DNA from 2 places in the Gracilibacillus sp. HCP3S3_G5_2 genome. Region 2 is predicted to be linked to the other one. Evidence: a T-box and tRNA genes for the amino acid it is inferred to sense, from the RefSeq annotation. Region 2 holds a T-box; the other holds one or more tRNA genes.
What was found. A T-box is a leader RNA that pairs with one kind of tRNA and senses whether it is charged. The one in region 2 lies ahead of ileS (isoleucine--tRNA ligase), so its partner is inferred to be a tRNA-Ile.

Region 1 (8,058 bases), on a different contig from region 2:
CAATAGATAAGTGAAGTAAGTTCCCCTGAGCAGGGTCAGAACCAGTTACCCCAGTTGCCTCGAATGGTAGATCTATCCCTGTTTTAACGCCCAAACCGAATTGACTGTAATAATTTCTCATAATGTCGAATCCTTCGTAGTCAAAATTATAAAGAGGCTCTTCATAACGATAAGTTGCACCAGCTATTGCAATCGCAATTTTCGCCATATAAACGTTGGAAGAGTCCTGAATAGCTTTTAAATCGGAAATGCTACTTCCTAAAAATCTGTGAGAACTAAATTGAGGTGTCGATTTTATCTTGATTGGTTGATCACTCATATGTGTTCCAATATCAATAACACCTTCCTGATATCCCGCTAAAACTGTAGCACCTTTAATTGCAGATCCAGGCTCATGAGAGTCATAAATGGTTCTATATGCCTGATTAAGATATTCGTCTTCGTCCTTATCGTAACGGATACCAGATAAGGCTAATATATCTCCAGTTCGCGGATCCATGACTACAGCCAACGCATCCTGAAGGTAACCAGTATTGTTAGCAGAGTTATTGATCGCTTTCCGAAGCTCTTCTTCCACTATTTTATCCACTTCTGACTGAAACTCCATGTCGACAGTCAGAATAAGGTCTTTTCCTCTTTGACCTTCCACTACAACATCAGCGTTAACGACGTTTCCATTCGAATCTGTTGTATATTGAATTTTTTCCTTTCTTCCTCTAAGAATATGCTCATACTGTTGTTCTAATCCACTCGTTCCGACACGATCATTCCACGTATAGCCATTTGATAAATAAAAATCACTATTCTCGCGCGGGATACCTTCATCAGACGAGGTTAAATTACCAAAGAAAGAACTTAGCGTGTCATCATACAGCCTTTCTCTGTCCCAATCAATTACAGCATCTATTCCTGGCAAATCATTTAAATTTTCCGCTACCAGTGCGTATTCCTCATCTGTTAAACCTTCATTTACTACAACATGAGGGGATAATTCATAAGCAGCATCCAACTCTTTCTTTATCGCGAGTACATTCATTAATTCTTGGGTCCATTCAATTTGATCCAAATGTGCTTCTGTTATGGCATCAAGCTCTGCTTGATACTCTTCTCCGGTATCAAGCTTTTCTCTTTCCTCTTCTGTTAACAGGTCAGGAACTTCATCTCTATTTACTAAGTACCAATATTCTTTCTTATCTCGTTCTCGAATTGCTTTTTCGAGTTCTTTTTCATCTTTTATAATAGTAATAAATTCCGCTAACTTCTCCGCTAATTCGAGACGTTCTTCAGCAGAATCACCATTTTTTGGTGGTGTATAAGTAATTGACTTAACTGCTTTATTATCCAGAATCAAATCATGATTACTATCATACATTTTTCCTCTTGGTACTGGTTTTTCAGAGGGAGTATTTTCTGTTTGATTAATCTGTCTTTGCGCTTCCTCTCCATTAAGTATTTGAACAACACCTAATTGTACAATTAGTAATGAGAAGATAAGAAAAACAGTAATAAATAATATATTTAAGCGAAAAGGCAATTGCGCCTTTTTCTTTTTTATTTTTTTCTTATTTTTAAAATTTGGATGTTGATTCACCCTTCATTCCCCCTAATGAAAACATCCCATTTATTATAACATGTCACAGATCGCTTTACTATCTATTTAATAGTATAAATAGAGGAATCTGTTTTTCGAACAAAATAATATGCAAAGAGGTTACCTCCACCAATAGTAAGCAAAAGAATCGGAATAATAATTTTCGCGTCCACAAGTAAAACACTGACAATAAAAATCAAGATCGCAGCAACTCTGCCAGAATTAACAAATAACTCCCTTATAATAATGTATTCTATCCTTAAATCTCCTGCACCTTTTGCTTTTCCAATAATATCATAAGTTAAAGATATGAATGGAACATTATAAATCGGATATGCGAACCCTACAATAATTCCATATGCAAGTAACATCCAATAGCTTGTCTGAAAAACAAACAGACTTACAGCAACATACAATAAAATCCCGCCAAGTAATATAGCATGTTTTCTGTATTCAATTTTTAGTAATTTCGTTACCATAAAATAACCAATAAAGGAACACAAAGAGACGGTTAAATTAAACCCACCCAATGCAAATTCACTATTAGTGGCAATATATACCCAAATGGCTACAATAAAAATAAACAGCCCTTCTCGCAACCCTTGAAAAATATGCGCATATAAAATATTACGCCAGTTTTGATTGGATTTTCTTTCCGATACAACCTCCTTCAATAAGAATTTCCCTGTTGCTTTCCTTTTCTTTAAAAAAAAGGAGCATATCACTGCAATCAAAAATAAAAAAAAGGAGATAAAGAAAATCAAACTATACCCTTGGAAATTATCAAGCCTTGTAATGATGTAACCGGCTGAAATCGGACCAATCATCCCGCCTAAGGATTGTAATGTACCTAAAATACCATTAAAAAAATCTCTTGTTTCAGGCTCTGTGACCTCGAAGGTTAATACATTAAAGGCTAACCAGTAAAATCCGTACCCTATTCCTAAGATGGCACCTAATAAATAAGGAAAACGTGTGGCATTATCTCCTGCCAACAGTACCGTCACATAAAAAACCGATAAAAAAATAACCCCTATTCGGATAATGATCGTTCGGTCTACTCTTTTTGCACATCTACCTGCAACAACAAACGAGATTGGCTGCAAAATATAAACAAATAAATTATAAATCGCAATGTCAATGTAGTTACCTGATTGTTTCCAGAGGAAAACATTGACAAATGTATTCGATAAAAAAGTTGCTAACGCATATAAACCACCAATTGTTAATAATAGCTTAAGGTCTTTACTATTTGGCATGATATTTTTGGAATTTTTCACCTTATCGCTCATTTTTTACACCTCACTACAATCTAACCTTTATTTTGATCTAGAAAGTAGGAGATATACATGTAAACAGCAAAGAAAAGTTATCATCAATTGATTGAAATAATTTAGGACGAGAAAGGGGCTTATTGGAAAATAAAAAAGGACTATAGAAGAAACTATAGCCCTTACTTTCATAGTTATTATTTAGCATCATTATATAAACTTGCTACTTTATCCCAATCCACTACATTCCAAAAAGCAGCAATGTAGTCAGGGCGTTTATTTTGATATTTAAGATAATACGCATGTTCCCATACGTCTAACCCTAAAATTGGTGTTTTACCTTCAGAAATAGGAGTATCCTGGTTAGGAGTGCTAGTGATTTCTAGGTTACCATTGTTTACTACTAGCCATGCCCAACCTGAACCAAATCGACCTGCACCTGCAGCAGCAAATTCTTCTTTAAACTTGTCAAAGCTTCCAAAAGTGGAATTAATTGCATCTGCTAATTCGCCTGTTGGCTCCCCACCACCGTTAGGTGAAAGCAATGTCCAAAACAAGCTGTGGTTAGCATGTCCGCCACCATTGTTTCTTACAGCAGTACGGATACTTTCAGGAACTGCATCAAGATTTGCCAAGATCTCTTCGATTGATTTGTTTGCTAAGTCATCATGACCTTCCAGTGCGTCATTTAATTTGGTTACATAAGTATTGTGATGTTTGGTGTGATGAATGTTCATTGTCTCCTTATCAATATGAGGCTCTAACGCATCATAAGCATAAGGTAAATCTGGTAATGTAAAGTTTGCCATGTTTCATTCCTCCTATTTATTTATTATAATAACCTCTCCACCACAAATAGTATCAAAATATAAAAATAAATTGCAAATATTTAGCATTTAAGAAAACCATTTATCCAAAAACAAAAAAACAAGCTTCCTATCAGCTTGTTGAAATGGTGGCTCGGGACGGAATCGAACCGCCGACACACGGATTTTCAGTCCGTTGCTCTACCGACTGAGCTACCGAGCCAAACGATATGTTGTTTTTTCTATGAACGATTATGTATGGCGGAGGAGGAGGGATTCGAACCCCCGCGGGCCGTGAAGCCCCTGGCGGTTTTCAAGACCGCTCCCTTCAGCCGGACTTGGGTACTCCTCCGCAATTAATATGGTGGACCCTGCAGGATTCGAACCTGCGACCGATCGGTTATGAGCCGATAGCTCTAACCAACTGAGCTAAGGGTCCACTTTATACATTATAAGGGGCGACCGGTGGGGATCGAACCCACGCATGTCGGAACCACAATCCGATGTGTTAACCACTTCACCACGATCGCCATTATTTATTTATTTATAGCGGCGGAGGGAATCGAACCCCCGACCTCACGGGTATGAACCGTACGCTCTAGCCAGCTGAGCTACACCGCCAAATGGCTCCACAGGTAGGATTCGAACCTACGACCGATCGGTTAACAGCCGATAGCTCTACCACTGAGCTACTGTGGAATGAAATTATGTAATCATTGAAGCGACATTTAATAATTTATCATAGCAGGATAGATTCGTCAATAGTTTTTTTGTTTTTTTCTAATATTTTTTTTAACTTTAATCAAAATATTGAGGAAGCAGCCGTGAAGACTACTTCCACCTTTAATCATTAGTGCTTTTGTCTTTCCTCTAATACTTCATCCGCTATATTTACAGCATGATCTCCAATTCGTTCAAGGTTACTAATGATATCAGCAAATACAATACCAGCAGCTCCGGTACATGCTCCTTCATTTAAACGGATAATATGTTTTTTACGATATTTTCTTTCCATTCTATCTATTTCATTTTCTTTTTGTACAACATTTAAGGCCGCTTCTCTATCCATGTTTTCTAGTGCTAATATTGCCTCTTTTACTGTACTAATGGTTAAATCAAACATTTCATTTAAATCAATCATACCTTGCTCTGTAATATCTACTTTATTAGAGATTTTGTAATTAACCAATTCAATAATATTTTCAAAATGATCTCCAATTCGTTCTATATCACGTACGGAATTAATTAATGCTGAATGGTTATTACGCTCTCCCTCGGAAAAATTAGTTCCCGATAATTCAACTAAATAAGAAGTAATTTCACGATCTAAATTATTCAATGCTCCTTCTATTTGTTGAGCCATCTCTGCATTCTTCTGACTGTTACTGTTTAAAAACATACTTGTCTCTTCAAGACCTTTGATTGCATATTTCCCCATGTGAATTACTTCTAACTTCGCTTGATCTAATGCCACAGACGGTGATTGTTCAATAAAAATCGGATCTAAGTGCTGTGGTTTATATTTTACAGTTGTGTCTTCACCTGGAATAAGCTTTGTTACTAGTAATGCCAATAACCCTATAAAAGGAAATTGAATTACTGTATTACTTAAGTTGAATATCCCGTGTGCAAAAGCAATGGTCATAGCTGGATTTAAATCTAACCATCCCTGAATATTACTGATAAACATCGTGTATAGTGGCAGTATACTAACTATAATAATCGTACCTATCAAGTTAAAGATAACATGTGTTAATGCTGCACGACGCGCTGCAATTGTTGCACCGATTGATGCGATGACCGCTGTTATCGTCGTACCAAGATTATCCCCGAATAAGACAGGTAATGCTGCTCTAAGCTCAATTGCACCTTCAGTCATAAGACTTTGTAATATTCCAATAGTTGCACTTGAACTTTGTACAAGCATCGTGAACACTGTACCAATTATAACACCGAGAATTGGCGTTTCAGACATACTTACTGTTAAGTCATGAAACATTTGGACATCTCTTAATGGTTTTAGACCAGATCCCATTAAATCAAGTCCAAAGAATAAAGAACCAAATCCAAAGATTGTTAAACCAATATTAGATAATTTATTATTTTTTAAGAAAAATAACATAAGTGCACCAACTGCAAGGATTGGTAAAGCATATTCTTGGATGTCGATTCCAATAATGAAGGCAGTCATCGTTGTTCCAATATTTGCTCCCATAATAACGCCGATAGACTGTCTTAATGTCATGAATCCTGCATTTACTAAGCCAACCGTTAGTACTGTTGTTCCTGTACTTGTTTGCAATAAAATGGTTACAAAAATACCTGCTAGTACACCCATAAATGGATTACTCGTTGTCTTGTCCAATATTTCCTGCAAACGGTCTCCGGCAGTTTTTTGAAGTCCTTCTCCCATATACTTGATACCTAGAAGAAATATCCCCAATCCACCGATAAACTCAAAAATCATAGCTTGTACATTTACATCCAACAGTGTTCATCCCTTCCCACAAAACTTAATCTTTCTTTAGTATGACCAATGTGCAAAAAGTATTGCCCTCTTAACAGTTTTTTTCTATTATTCATTATTTACGACAAAATTAGACAAATTCTTTTTTGCACCTGTTCATTATTAATGATTTATTGAGGGTTTGTAAAGTAATTTCTTAAAAATTTACAAAACCTTAACAAACAATTTTATTATAACAATACTTAGACATTATGTTAGCCTTTTTGACAATTTTTTTTAATAAATTTTTCAAAATAACGGAAATTATGAAGGTGAAAGAAAATTATCTATTTAGTACGGGTTTTCAATATAGTCTCGAGAAATAGAAAAAGCCTGCTATTATTGAGCAGGCTCTCCAGCAATTTTTTTCTTATCTTTTACGAGAATTCTCGTTCCATCTACATCCACTACTTCAACGTCTGTATCCTTCGTAATCCATTTCCCTTCTGTTATTGCACTATATTCCTTGTTATCAATCAAGACGGTTCCAATTGGTCTCATATCCGTTGTCGTTACTCCAGTTCTACCGATTAACTCCTTGTATGATTGATTAAGACTTGAATACCCAGCCTCTTCTGTCAGTTGATCAAACAATGTGATCTTCGTCCACATTTGACGCTTTTTGAATACTTTTAGAAAGCCGAATGAACTCATTCCACCTATGAATACACCTATTACAGCGTAAAGACCTGCAACCCAGTTAGGTGCGGCAAATCCAACAGAAACAATCATACATACAAGTCCAATCACTGCTAAGGTCCCATCGTTTAAGACCTTTCCGTCGATTATCATTAACATTAATCCAAAGAAATAAATAATAATCATAATGAAAAACATACCTGGATCTAAAAAGGAAGCAAAATAAATAGTGATAAAACCTATACCTAAAATACTAAATATTCCTTTTGCATTTACAAGTAATTCTCCTATAAGAAAAAGTGTTGCTAGTGCAACAATTACAAAACTCATCCAATCAGCTGTTATCGTAAACATTTAATGTCACCTCAATTCGTTCTACTTTCTTCTCTCTATCATACCATACGTATGGAAGTAATCATTAGTTTCAAATTATTATTTTTTCTTTAAGAATAAGGTTTGATACTTCTCTTTTCTTATTTTAACCTTTATAATGGACAATGGTAATGAATTCTGCCACTAAATTATATAAGAATTATAATAGTGATTGACGACCATTACTATTTATGATTTTTTTGGAAAAAGAATTAAAGGAGCGATTTTATTTATGGCTTTAATACATCGAAAAGATACACGACCTGTAAAAATTGGGAATGTTATGGTTGGAGGTAAAGATGAAGTAGTTATCCAATCGATGACAACTACCAAAACACATGATGTCGAAGCAACCGTTAAGGAAATTGAACGGCTTGAAGAAGCAGGTTGTCAAATCGTTCGTGTTGCCTGCCCAGATGAACGTGCGGCTAATGCAATTCCAGAAATCAAAAAAAGAATCAATATTCCACTTGTAGTTGATATTCACTTTAATTATAAACTTGCGCTTAAAGCAATCGAAGGTGGCGCTGATAAAATTCGTATTAATCCTGGTAATATTGGGAAAAGGGATAAAGTGGAAGCAGTAGTAAATGCTGCAAAAGAGAAAGGTATTCCCATTCGAATTGGTGTAAACGCCGGCTCTCTTGAAAGACACATTTTGGAAAAATATGGTTATCCGACAGCTGATGGTATGGTAGAAAGTGCACTTCACCATATTAAGATTTTAGAAGATCTCGACTTTCATGATATTGTCGTATCGTTAAAGGCTTCAGATGTTAAATTAGCAATTGAAGCTTATGAAAAAGCGGCTGAAGTAATACCATATCCTTTACACTTAGGTATCACAGAATCAGGAACTCTTTTTGCAGGTAG
Region 2 (8,058 bases):
TTTGGTTTAGTTGACAAGGAAGAAATGACACAAAAAGATGTGGCAGATTTGCTAGGAATTTCACAATCCTATATATCTCGTCTAGAAAAAAAGATCATTAAAAGGCTACAAAAAGAGTTCAATAAAATGGTTTAATTAACACAAATGGTAAATGATGGATGATGCATAAAAAACTCCCGATTGGTGATACTGACTTTTGAGAAGGATCTCCAATTGGGAGGGTATTAAATGACAAGACATAAAGTAGAAATTTGTGGGGTAGATACAGCAACCTTACCAGTATTAAAAAATGAAGAAATGAGAATTCTTTTTAGGGAAATGCAGAATGGGGATCAATCTGCAAGAGAAAAATTAGTTAATGGAAATTTACGATTAGTATTAAGTGTTATTCAAAGATTTCATAACCGAGGAGAGTACGGTGATGATTTATTTCAAGTTGGTTGTATCGGGTTATTGAAATCAATTGATAATTTTGACTTAAGTCAAAATGTAAAATTCTCCACCTATGCTGTCCCAATGATTATCGGTGAAATTAGACGTTATTTGCGTGATAACAATCCGATAAGAGTGTCAAGATCATTACGAGATATAGCATATAAAGCGCTGCATGCAAGAGAGAAATTATTAAACAAAACGTCAAAGGATCCTTCTCCCATGGAAATTGCTGAAGAATTAGATGTACCGGTTACGGATGTTATTTTTGCTCTTGATGCAATCCAAGATCCTGTATCTTTATTTGAACCTATTTTTAATGATGGTGGAGACCCTATTTATGTAATGGATCAAGTAAGTGATGAAAATGTAAAAGATAATGACTGGATTAATCATTTATCAATAAAAGAAGGAATGCAGCGGTTAAACAAACGTGAAAAAATGATACTTAACAAACGCTTTTTTCAGGGAAAAACACAAATGGAAGTTGCTGAAGAGATCGGTATTTCACAAGCACAAGTGTCACGATTGGAAAAAGCAGCAATTAAAGAAATGAATAAAGAAATGTTTGAATAGAAAATCGGAGCAAAACCAATTGAGTTTTGCTCCGATTTTACGTTAGATAATAACTATAGAAAGAGCTGGAAGGTTGCTTCACCCACGGAAACAAGTACGCATTTACTCAAGCACAAATCGCTTTCGTAGTGATTTCTATGACGTTGGCCATGCATTCAATGAAGTCTAAAATGAAAGAAAGCCTATTTTAAACAGCCTTATTTCACAGTTTATGTATTTTTGTCTGGTTATTATAAAAGAAGCGATGATATTTCATCGCTTCTTTGCTCTTTGATCGGCTTTTTCCCCTCGTTCTTTTGCTTCTAAGTCTTCTGCATCAGCAAGTTCATTAGTAAATTCTACATCGATTCCATCTGTTTGTTCAGCTTTAGGTGTCTGTGCTAATGGGTTTCTTGTTGTGTTTTTCTTGTGTTCATCTCTACCCATATTTTTCACTCCCTCATTTATTGAATTACATTTAGTATTTGCAAATAACAACAGAACATGTTCGATTTTTATTGTCATAAACACCATATTTTAAAAGTGAAGACATATATTGATATAAAGGAGGAGGAGAAAATGATAACATTATCCGCTTTACAAATGAAAGATATTGTGTATATAGAAGATGGAACAAAAATAGGGAACTTAACAGATATTGAAATAAATGTTGATATGGGTAGAATTACAAACTTAGTCATAGCAACAAAAACAAAAACATTTGGGGTTTTTGGTGAATCACGTGAGATTCTTATACCATGGGAACATGTCATGAAAATAGGACATGATGTGATATTAGTAAAAAAGAATGGAAATTACCCTACTCTTCAAGTACAAAAAAATGAAGATTCCTCGACTTCATATCAGCAATAACGACATGGAACTGTATTGATCATTCAAAATATGATAAAATGAGGTAAATAGGAGGGGTATGATGACAGAACCCTTTGTACAGTCCGAAGATAAAGGCATATTATGGATTAATGAATGGATGAAGGACGCCAATATTATAGCTGGTTTTACAACACGGGAAGGTGGTGTGAGTTTACCACCATACCATAGTAATAACCTAGGTTTTCATGTAGAGGATAATCCGACTGACGTATTACAAAACCGAAAGCAATTAGCCGACATTATCTCTTTTCCACTGGATAAATGGGTAATGGCTGACCAAGTTCATGGTAATCAAGTAAAAGTCATGAAATCGAAAGATAGTGGTAAGGGAGCGTTCACAAGGGATGATGCTATCCCACAAACAGATGGTCTAATCACAAAGGAAAAAAACGTGTTGTGCACCTCTTTATTTGCTGATTGTGTACCCTTATTTTTTGCGGATAGAAAGAAGGGTACGGTTGCCATTTCACATGCAGGTTGGAAAGGAACTGTCTCCAATATTGCTAAAGAAACAGTTAATCACTTTAAACAACTGTCCTCAGTCACAAACGATATTGAAGTGATTATTGGACCTAGTATCTGTAAAGCCTGCTATCAAGTTAATGATCAAGTCATTCGTCATATAGATGCAAAATATGCAGATTCTTATCAAGGCTCAAATGGTCAATACCAGTTAGATTTAAAATATTTAAATTATCAATTATTAGTAGACGCAGGAATATCACCTGATCATATACATATATCAACTTATTGTACCTCCCATCATTCAACATTTTTCTCTCATAGAAGAGACCATCATCCTACCGGAAGAATGATGGGATTTATTGGGTTAGTTTAACTATGGTGGAAGGAGCTTGAGCATGACAGTAGCCGAAAATCTTAATCAAATACAGAAAAATGTTAAACATGCATGTAACAAAGCCGGACGAGCCCCTGAAGATATCACCATTATTGGGGTAACGAAATATGTTACAATAGAAAGAGCAATCGAAACGATTCACTCTGGTGTCCTACATTTAGGCGAGAATCGAATGGAAGGGTTTATAGAAAAGCATGATCATATTGGCGAACAAGCAATATGGCATTTTATCGGTACGTTACAATCTCGAAAAGTGAAGGACATTATTAATAAGATAGATTATATTCATTCATTAGACCGAAAATCATTAGCGAAGGAAATTAATAAACGAACAGACAAGCCTATTAAATGCTTTGTTCAAGTGAATGTTAGTGGTGAAGAGTCAAAGCATGGACTACAACCAGAAGAAGTAGCATCTTTTATAGAAATGTTAGAAGTCTATCCCAATATTAAAGTAGTCGGTTTGATGACAATGGCACCACATATTGATGATGAAAATATATTGCGTGATGTATTCCGTTCTCTACGCATCTTAAGAGATGATATCCAAGAAAAAGGTTGGCATCATGCGCCGTGTCAATATTTATCAATGGGAATGAGTAATGATTATCATATTGCGATCGAAGAAGGTGCTACTCATATCCGTATTGGTTCTAGTCTTGTAGGACCTTATGAAGATAGGGGTGATAAATGATGAGTATGAAGGGTAAATTCCGTAATTTTTTTGGGATCGAAGATGAGGAATATGAAATTGTCGAAGAGGAAGTAGAACAAGATTATCAACCACAGAGGCGAAGTGAAAAGAAAGATGAAAAACCTAATGTTGTAAGTTTAAAGTCGGTTCAAAAAAGTGCTAAAATGGTTTTGTTTGAACCAAGATCATTTAATGAAGTACAGGATATTGCGGATCATATCGTTAATCGAAGATCTGTTGTTATTAACTTACAACGAGTTGATACACAGCAGGCAAGACAAATTATTGATTTTTTGAGTGGAACAGTTTATGCTGTATCTGGTCAAATTAAAAAACTAGGTTCACAAACCTTTTTATGTACCCCAGAGAACATTGAAATCTCAGGGAATATAACAGAAATTATGGAAGAATCAGATCCAGAACAAAGGTGGTAATGAATGAAATGGGATTGTTACATCAGATTTTATATTATGCGATGACTTTTTACACATATGCGATTATTATTTATATTTTAATGTCATGGTTTCCGGGAGCTAGGGAATCATCATTCGGGCAAATGCTTGGTTCTATTGTAGAACCATATTTAGAGCCGTTCAGAAAAATTATTCCTCCGATTGGTGGTATGATTGATATTTCCCCTATTGTGGCAATTTTTGTATTGCAATTTGCAATGCGAGGATTAAATTTTTTATTCATTAACCTTCTTACTGTTGTCTTCAGTATATAGGTGGTCATATGGATTTATATCAGCATTTCAGAAAAGAGGAATATCCTTTTATTGATCAAGTATTATCATGGCGTGATGAAGTAACCACACGTTATGAGAGAAAGATAAGTGATTTCCTTCATCCACGTGAACAAAAAATTGTGGAGATGATTATAGGTAATAATGAAGAATTACAATTGTCCTTTTTCGGTGGATGGGAATTTGCAGAAAGAAAGCGTGCTGTTTTAGCACCTTTTTATGAACAAATAAATGAGACAAGCTTTGAAGTAGAGTTATTACAAACAAAATTCCCCCAAAAGTTTGTTTCCATTGAACATCGTGATGTTCTGGGAGCCTTCTTATCAGCTGGTATCAAGCGAAAAAAAATGGGTGATATTGTTATAAAAAACGATATCATTCAAATTCTCGTGGCATCAGATATAACTAAATATCTGATTACTAATGTAACGTCGATTAAGAAGGCAGGCGTTTCTTTTGAGAGCATCGCCATGTCTGAACGTCTGCCTTCGCAAGATAAGTGGCAGTCACGAATAGCTACCTGTGCGTCATTACGGTTAGATGTAATCATCAAGGAAATATATCAAATATCGAGGCAACAAGCATTGAATGTTATTAAAAAAGGACTGGTGAAAGTCAATTTCCAAACGATCGATCAACCATCCTTTCAGCTGGAAGAAGAAGATTTAATATCGATTAGAGGAAAAGGCAGATCCCGAATTATTGCATTACAAGGTCGCACAAAAAAAGATAAAATTAGAATCGAGTTTGAAAAATTATTATAGATTTTTGTAAATTTTTTTAGTAATTTGTCAAAAAAGTATGATAAGATATTGTATAACGAATGACATCCAATAGGAGGTGGCCAAAGTGCCTTTAACACCGCTCGATATTCATAACAAGGAATTTGCCAGAGGATTTAGAGGTTATGATGAAGATGATGTAAACGAATTTCTTGATCAAGTTATTAAAGATTATGAAACAGTTATCCGTGAGAAAAAGGATTTAAAAGAACAAGTGGATCACTTAAATGAAAAGCTTAGTCATTTCTCTAACATTGAAACCACTTTAAACAAATCGATATTAGTTGCACAAGAAACCGCAGAAGAAGTAAAAGAAAATGCTCGAAAAGAATCGAAACTAATCATAAAAGAAGCAGAAAAAAATGCAGACCGTATTATTAATGAAGCACTTCATAAATCAAGATCAATCGCATTAGAAGTAGAAGAATTAAAAAAACAGGCTAAAGTATTCCGAACAAGATTAAAAATGTTAATAGAAGCACAGCTTGATTTGCTGGAAAATAATGATTGGGAACAATTATTTGATATGGACATCGAAAATGAAGAAGAATTGGAAAAAGAAGAGGCCAATCAATATTAAATCTTGACGGAAGTAGAGATTTTACATATAATTTTTACTACAAACTTTTTATAAAATAATTAAATACTATGATTGGGAAGAGTATGTTAAGTGTACTAAAAAAGCGAGTTAGGGATGGTGTAAGCCTAATTTAGAACCTTAATAGAAGATCACCCATGAGTAGTTACACTGAACTATAGTAAGTGTAATCGAGTCATTCACGTTACGAATAGCTGAGTGGATAGCACTATAACTTTTGTTATCTATAAGGGTGGTACCGCGAGAACTCCTCGTCCCTTTCCGGGATGAGGAGTTCTTTTTTAGGATCAGACACCCAAAAAAAGTTTGCAAAATCCATAAACTGTGGAGTTTGACTTACTTACTTCCATTCTTAAAGGAGTACTTGCAAATGCTATGGGACAATACTTCCCTTTCCGAGGAGGCTGAGGCTGTGCTGTTCCTGTAGGAGTCTACGTATTTTCCCTTCGCTTAGTGTAGTGTACTGATTTACGAAAGCGATTTTTGCTTGAATAGATGTTACGCTTGTGCCCTTGGGTGAAAGCGGAGCATTCTGCCGAAGCAAATGGTAGCTCTCATCAAAATGCAGAATGGAAGCAAGCTACACTATAGTGAATGTTGATTAGTCATAGTTTTTATCTATTTGTAATCAGAACTAGTGTGAATATAAGGAGGATTTAAATTGGAATATAAACAAACATTGAATATGCCACAAACGGAATTTCCGATGCGTGGAAATTTACCAAACAAAGAACCAGATATGCAAAAAAAATGGGATGAAGAAAAACTATATGAAAAAGTGCAACAAAGGACTGAGGGAAGACCATTGTTTGTATTACATGATGGACCTCCATATGCCAATGGTGATATCCACATGGGGCATGCACTTAACAAAGTACTAAAAGATTTTATTGTTAAGTATAAATCGATGTCAGGCTTCCATGCACCATATGTGCCAGGATGGGATACACACGGTCTACCAATCGAGCAAGCACTTGCTAAGAAGAAAGTGAACCGCAAAAAAATGACGATTGCTGAATTTAGACAAAAATGTGCGGAGTATGCTTTAAAACAAATTGATAATCAACGTAATCAATTTAAACAATTAGGTGTCAGAGGAGACTGGGATAATCCATATATTACTTTAAACAAATCGTACGAAGCAGCACAAATTAAAGTGTTTGGAGAAATGGCCAAGAAAGGGTACATTTATAAAGGTTTAAAGCCTGTTTATTGGTCCCCTTCATCAGAGTCTGCCCTAGCAGAAGCTGAAATTGAATATCAGGATAAACGCTCTGCCTCTATTTATGTAGCATTTGATGTGAAAGACGGTAAAGGTTTATTGGACGGTGATGAAAAATTCGTTATTTGGACAACGACACCGTGGACACTTCCAGCAAACATGGCAATCTCTGTCCATCCTGATCTTGAATATGCGGTGGTCAAAGTATCTGATGAAAAATATATTGTGGCACATGATATGCTAAATGATGTAAAAGAAACACTTGAGTGGCAAGAAGCAGAAGTTGTTCAAACATTTAAGGGGAAAGAAGCAGAAAGATTAGTCGCACAGCACCCGTTCTATGATCGTGAATCATTAATTATTTTAGGTGAGCACGTTACTACTGAAAGTGGTACGGGACTTGTTCATACTGCACCTGGGCATGGTGAAGATGACTTTATTGTCGGTAAGCAATATGGTTTAGATGTCCTGTGTCCAGTAGATGAAAAAGGGGTATTTACCGCTGAAGCGCCAGGTTTTGAAGGCTTATTCTATGATGCTGCTAACAAACAAGTAACCGAAAAACTCGAAGAAAATAATGCGTTGTTAAAACTAGAGTTTATTACACACTCTTATCCACATGATTGGCGTACGAAAAAACCAACTATTTTCCGTGCAACCAACCAATGGTTTGCCTCTATTAAAGATTTCCGTGAAGATATCTTAGCGGAAATTAATCGGATTAATTGGTTGCCAAAATGGGGGGAAACACGCCTATTTAATATGGTACGTGATCGTGAAGACTGGTGTATTTCCAGACAACGTACATGGGGTGTCCCAATTCCGGTATTTTACGGTGAAGATAAAACACCAATCATTAATGACGAAACGATCAACCATGTAGCCAAATTATTTGAAGAGCATGGATCTAATATCTGGTTTGAGTGGGATACGAAAGATTTACTACCGGAAGGCTTCTCATCTGAACACAGTCCAAATGGAAAATTCACGAAAGAAATGGACATCATGGACGTATGGTTTGACTCTGGTAGCTCTCATGAAGGCGTATTGGAAGGAAGAGAAGAGCTACAACGACCTGCTGATATTTATTTAGAAGGTTCAGATCAGTATCGTGGATGGTTTAACTCATCTATTTCAACAGCTGTCGCAGTAACAGGTAAAGCTCCATATGAAACAGTAATCAGTCACGGTTTCGCATTAGATGGTCAAGGTCGTAAAATGAGTAAATCAGTAGGGAATGTAGTGGTGCCTTCTAAAATCATGAAGCAATATGGTGC

Region 1: it has a tRNA-Ile gene. The T-box ahead of ileS (isoleucine--tRNA ligase) is inferred to sense a tRNA for this amino acid. The anticodon was not compared.

What each region holds. Positions count from the first base shown of each region.
Region 1 covers NZ_JBQHXU010000003.1:54,574-62,631, forward strand. Annotated here, with positions in the region: gene ACTNEP_RS05260 (peptidoglycan D,D-transpeptidase FtsI family protein) at 1-1,591, opposite strand, end outside; gene ACTNEP_RS05265 (MFS transporter) at 1,654-2,883, opposite strand; gene sodA (superoxide dismutase SodA) at 3,060-3,671, opposite strand; tRNA gene ACTNEP_RS05275 (tRNA-Phe) at 3,816-3,891, opposite strand; tRNA gene ACTNEP_RS05280 (tRNA-Ser) at 3,928-4,020, opposite strand; tRNA gene ACTNEP_RS05285 (tRNA-Ile) at 4,031-4,107, opposite strand; tRNA gene ACTNEP_RS05290 (tRNA-His) at 4,126-4,198, opposite strand; tRNA gene ACTNEP_RS05295 (tRNA-Met) at 4,216-4,289, opposite strand; tRNA gene ACTNEP_RS05300 (tRNA-Asn) at 4,293-4,367, opposite strand; gene ACTNEP_RS05305 (Na/Pi cotransporter family protein) at 4,519-6,156, opposite strand; gene ACTNEP_RS05310 (NfeD family protein) at 6,514-7,167, opposite strand; gene ispG (flavodoxin-dependent (E)-4-hydroxy-3-methylbut-2-enyl-diphosphate synthase) at 7,418-8,058, shown strand, end outside.
Region 2 covers NZ_JBQHXU010000002.1:162,294-170,351, reverse strand. Annotated here, with positions in the region: gene sigE (RNA polymerase sporulation sigma factor SigE) at 1-135, shown strand, start outside; gene sigG (RNA polymerase sporulation sigma factor SigG) at 229-1,008, shown strand; gene ACTNEP_RS03250 (YfhD family protein) at 1,261-1,434, opposite strand; gene ACTNEP_RS03245 (YlmC/YmxH family sporulation protein) at 1,567-1,860, shown strand; gene pgeF (peptidoglycan editing factor PgeF) at 1,922-2,719, shown strand; gene ACTNEP_RS03235 (YggS family pyridoxal phosphate-dependent enzyme) at 2,742-3,434, shown strand; gene ACTNEP_RS03230 (cell division protein SepF) at 3,434-3,868, shown strand; gene ACTNEP_RS03225 (YggT family protein) at 3,877-4,161, shown strand; gene ACTNEP_RS03220 (RNA-binding protein) at 4,170-4,943, shown strand; gene ACTNEP_RS03215 (DivIVA domain-containing protein) at 5,029-5,541, shown strand; T-box leader at 5,601-5,821, shown strand; gene ileS (isoleucine--tRNA ligase) at 6,221-8,058, shown strand, end outside.